Regions from separate parts of the Pseudomonas serboccidentalis genome, predicted to be linked through region 1. Evidence: riboswitches for the same ligand, from Rfam matches in the RefSeq annotation. Region 1 holds a riboswitch; the other holds the start of a gene.
The links. A riboswitch is a leader RNA that binds a small molecule or an ion and turns the genes downstream of it on or off. The one in region 1 is predicted to bind cobalamin.

Region 1 (2,382 bases):
GGCTACGGCCGGGCTGTCGACCACGGTGATCACCGCGTCAACGGTGCAGGCGCTGCGGATTTCCGGCCACTGGAAAGCTTGTACCAGCGGTTTTGGCAGGGCCAGGCCAGAGGTTTCGATAAGGATGTGGTCGAGATCGCCGCGACGGGCGACCAGTTCGCGCATCACCGGGAAGAACTCTTCCTGCACCGTGCAGCACAGGCAGCCGTTGGCCAGTTCGTAGACACGGCCGGTGGCCTCTTCTTCGGTGCAGCCGATGGTGCATTGCTTGAGGATTTCACCGTCGATGCCCAGCTCGCCGAACTCGTTGACGATCACCGCGATGCGGCGGCCCTGAGCGTTGTCGAGCATGTGTCGCAGCAAGGTGGTTTTGCCCGAGCCGAGGAAACCGGTAACGATGGTGACAGGGAGTTTGGCCAGTGTTTTCATCGGATGCCCTTTGGCAAGGTGGCGGGCATACGGGACGAGATCCGCTGCGAGCGTGCGCGCGGAAGAGTTCGCCACCGGATCACCCCGCCCGGTTGTAGTGAGAAATCTGTCACGAGGCAGGTCTCCTGGCTGACGGTGTTCAGGCCTTGGGCCCGGCATTCGCTGCGCCTTCCCGCTGGCACCTTGGCAGGGCTGGCAGTGGCGTGGCAGCGAACATCACCGTTCACAGTTGCGGGGGCAGCCGCGGCTTTGACCGCGTTCCCTTCTTAGCTTCGGCAACGGCCGAAGAACCTCGAATGTGCAAGGCTACGCATGGTGTGGGGATGGGTCAATGTTTGGATTGGGGGGTATATCCGTTGCTGCGGTAACGGCTACTTAGGGTTCCGCCCTTACGGCGGTCAATTTTTCCAAACGCCGGGTCAAGGGTTTGGGGTTTGATGGGATTTAGGGCATATCCGTTGCTGCGGGTGTTGCCGCTGGCGGTTTCGCTCTTACAGCGAGTCACCTTTTCCAAACGCCGAAGCCGAAGCCGATCAAAAGATCGCAGCCTTCGGCAGCTCCTACACAGAAGTAGGCGTATTCAGCTGGAAATTGGTCGGCTGTCAGGCGGCCATCGCTGGCGTTTGCCAAAAGTGACCCGCGGTAAGGGCGGAACCTTAGGAGGCCGTTACCGCAGCAACGGATATGCCCACAAAATTGACTAAATTCCCCAACCCATGCTCTCCTACACAACTTGTTACGGGTGCCCTTCACAGGGTGAAACGGGAAACCGGTGAATCATGTGCTTTACTCAAAGCCATGTCAGTCCGGTGCTGCCCCCGCAACGGTAAGCGAGCGAAGCGTCAGATCCACTGTGCCGGTACGGCATGGGAAGGTGACGCTTGCAGGTCGGCCTGACGCCAACCCCTCGTGAGCCCGGAGACCGGCCCGCAACACACAGTGCGCACTTGCGTCGCTGAACCTAACAAACCCGCGGTGGGCGGGCGCTGTTCGAACCTCTGCGTGCCCGACTCGCAGGGGTTTTCATGCGCTCTATTCACCCGCTGACACTCCAGAGGGAAGCGCCATGTCGATCATCAGCAGCACCGGCAGCAATACTGACCAACTCTCCAGCACCGCCACTTTGAGCCAGCGCCTGACGGCGGCGATCTTCGCCTCGATCCTCGGTGCCACCCTCGTCTGGTTCGCCGGCTTCTCGCACATCGAAGCGGTGCACAACGCCGCCCACGATACCCGCCACAGCGCCGCGTTCCCGTGCCACTGAGACCTGCCGACATGATCAAGCGTATTGCGCAAACCGCAGGTTTCACCGGCCTGTTGGCCGCCCTGCTGCTGACGTTGCTGCAAAGCTTCTGGGTCTCGCCGCTGATTCTGCAGGCCGAAACCTTCGAAAAGTCGGAACCTGTGGCCCAGGTTCATGAACACACCGCTGGCGTGGCTGCACACACCCACGATGCCGAAGCCTGGGAGCCGGAAGATGGCTGGCAGCGCGTGGTTTCGACCACCGGTGGCAATCTGGTGGTGGCAGTCGGTTTCGCGCTGATGCTTGCGGGCCTGTATACCCTGCGCGCCCCGACCAAAACCTCACAGGGACTGCTCTGGGGTCTGGCCGGTTACGCGACCTTCGTGCTCGCGCCAACCCTGGGTCTGCCGCCGGAACTGCCGGGCACCGCCGCGGCCGATCTGGCGTCGCGGCAAACGTGGTGGATCGGTACGGCCGCCTCTACCGCTGTCGGCCTGGCCCTGATCGTGTTCAGCCGGCAGTGGCTGATGAAGCTGCTGGGCGTGGCGATCCTGGCCGTGCCGCACGTGATCGGTGCTCCGCAACCGGAAGTGCATTCGATGCTCGCCCCGCAAGCGTTGGAAGCCCAGTTCAAAATCGCCTCGCAGTTGACCAACGTGGCGTTCTGGCTGGCCTTGGGCCTGATCAGTGCCTGGTTGTTCCGCCGCAAA
Region 2 (2,382 bases), 2.0 Mb from region 1:
CTGCAGGCTGGAGGATTCACCGCAGGCGGTGAGCCCTCCGGCGAGGGCGATGACGAAAGCGAGTTGGGTTTTGCGCATTACTGATCTCCCTATGAATGCATGCTCATCATAGAGGAGTTTGCGCCCCCGATGGTTCAACCGCTCAGCCACGGGCCTCTTTGAACAGCACGGCGATGCCGGGATGGTAGTTGCCGGCTTCGCTGCGCAACTTGCGGTAGGCGTAGGGGAAATACCAGGCGACAGCGCAGGTGTGTTCCTTTTGCAGGTCGTCGACCATGTCCTGCAGCTCTTCGGGGCTGGCGCTGTGCTGAGCCTTTTGCGGCGCGACGAACAGGCAGCCGAGCTTGAGATCGCTGGCAAAGCTGATGCGTTTGGCATCGCTGGTAATGTCTAGCAGGGCCTGGGTCAGGTTCAGGTTGCTGACCCGCGGCCAGCGCTGGGTAGCCTGAATATAGGCGCGGTCTTCGGCCCCGGCGAGGAACAGATCGGCGCGGGCATTGCGCTCGCCGTCCTCGTTCTGTTTGCGAGTAGCGGTGTCGCAAAGGGTCACCAGTTCGGCCATCCATGCCGCAGCGGAGAGCAATCCGAGATTGGCTTTCTCGTCATGCCAGTAAGGCGTGTCGTTGTCGCCGCGTACGGCGTTGTAGCGGTCGATACAGTCAAACCAGCGCTCAAGCACCGGGCGCAGAAATTCCAGGCGCGGGTTGCTGATGATCATGCCTTGCATCGTCATCATCCTTATTGTTGTGATGTGCTTTTTCAATCAAAAGCATGGCTCTTTGATATCACTTGTTCCAGTGTGGCACAAGATTGGCGTCAGATAATTGATCGACGGCAGTTATTCGCCCGATGGCCCCCTCTTTAATTGACGCTCCACCCCCAACCCTCTAACCTTCGCGGCTTGTTTCAGGTGCTCTGTGACGTGTGTCGACAGAGTGAAACAGGGAAGCCGGTGAGGGTTGTCTTCAGGTGAAGAACGATCACGATCCCGGCGCTGCCCCCGCAACGGTAAATGAGTAAAAGCTGCGCCTTGAGCCACTGCCTCGCAAGAAGCGGGAAGGCGCGCAGCCAGGCGATTCGCTGCTCATGAGCCCGGAGACCGGCCTGATCCATCCAGCGGCATCACGGTGGGCGATGCCAGGCTTTTTGCCGTCTATTCTTGTGCCTGCCCGCCGTTATCCAGCCTCAACGGAGAGCTCCCCCATGACCGATTCCCCCGAGCGTGACGAACGCCATCTGGCGCGTATGCAGCGCAAAAAAGCCGTGATCGACGAACGTATTGCCAATTCGCCTGACGAGTGCGGCCTGGTGCTGGTGTTGACCGGCAACGGCAAAGGCAAAAGCAGCTCGGCGTTCGGCATGCTCGCCCGCGCGATGGGTCACGGCATGCAGTGCGGTGTGGTGCAGTTCATCAAGGGCCGCAACAGCACCGGCGAAGAACTGTTCTTCCGCCGCTTCCCGGAACAAGTGCGCTTTCACGTGATGGGTGAGGGCTTCACCTGGGAAACCCAGGACCGCCAGCGTGACATCGCTGCCGCTGAAGCCGCGTGGGCAGTGTCCCGCGAACTGCTGCGCGATCCGTCGATCGGCCTGGTGGTGCTGGATGAACTGAACATCGCCCTCAAGCACGGCTACCTCGATCTGGACCAGGTGCTCAGTGACCTGCAGGCGCGTCCACCGATGCAGCATGTGATCGTCACCGGTCGTGCGGCGAAGCCGGAAATGATCGAAATGGGTGACACCGTCACCGAAATGGGCATGCTCAAACACGCCTTTCAGGCCGGCATCAAAGCGCAGAAAGGCGTCGAACTTTGAATCAGCCACGTCACTGCCCGGCGGTGCTGATCGCCGCGCCGGCCTCCGGTCAGGGCAAGACCACCGTTACCGCGGCGCTGGCTCGTTTGCATCGCAATCAAGGGCGCAAGGTGCGCGTCTTCAAGTGCGGCCCGGACTTCCTCGACCCGATGATTCTCGAGCGCGCCAGCGGTGCTCCGGTGTATCAGCTGGACATGTGGATGGTCGGCGAACAGGAAAGTCGGCGCCTGCTGTGGGAAGCCGCCGCCGAGGCGGATCTGATCCTGATTGAAGGCGTGATGGGCCTGTTCGACGGCACGCCGTCGAGTGCCGATCTGGCGCGTCATTTTGGTGTGCCGGTGCTCAGTGTGATCGACGGCACCGCCATGGCCCAGACCTTTGGCGCGTTGGCGTTGGGGTTGGCGCGCTATCAGCCGGACCTGCCGTTCGCTGGCGTGCTGGCCAACCGCGTCGGCACCTTGCGCCATGCGCAATTGCTCGAAGGCAGTCTCACCGAAGGCTTGCGCTGGTACGGCGCGCTGTCCCGCGAAACCGGGATCGAGTTGCCGAGCCGGCACCTCGGTCTGG

Region 2: linked by a shared signal. The riboswitch ahead of cobO (cob(I)yrinic acid a,c-diamide adenosyltransferase) and the one ahead of NN484_RS09545 (CbtB domain-containing protein) in region 1 are both predicted to bind cobalamin.

The regions. Positions count from the first base shown of each region.
Region 1 is NZ_CP101655.1:2,068,177-2,070,558, reverse strand. Features, by position in the region: gene cobW (cobalamin biosynthesis protein CobW) at 1-429, opposite strand, end outside; cobalamin riboswitch at 528-739, opposite strand; cobalamin riboswitch at 1,153-1,374, shown strand; gene NN484_RS09545 (CbtB domain-containing protein) at 1,496-1,693, shown strand; gene NN484_RS09540 (CbtA family protein) at 1,705-2,382, shown strand, end outside.
Region 2 is NZ_CP101655.1:4,074,051-4,076,432, reverse strand. Features, by position in the region: gene NN484_RS18605 (PQQ-dependent sugar dehydrogenase) at 1-78, opposite strand, end outside; gene NN484_RS18600 (hypothetical protein) at 143-727, opposite strand; cobalamin riboswitch at 892-1,122, shown strand; gene cobO (cob(I)yrinic acid a,c-diamide adenosyltransferase) at 1,204-1,815, shown strand; gene NN484_RS18590 (cobyrinic acid a,c-diamide synthase CobB) at 1,812-2,382, shown strand, end outside.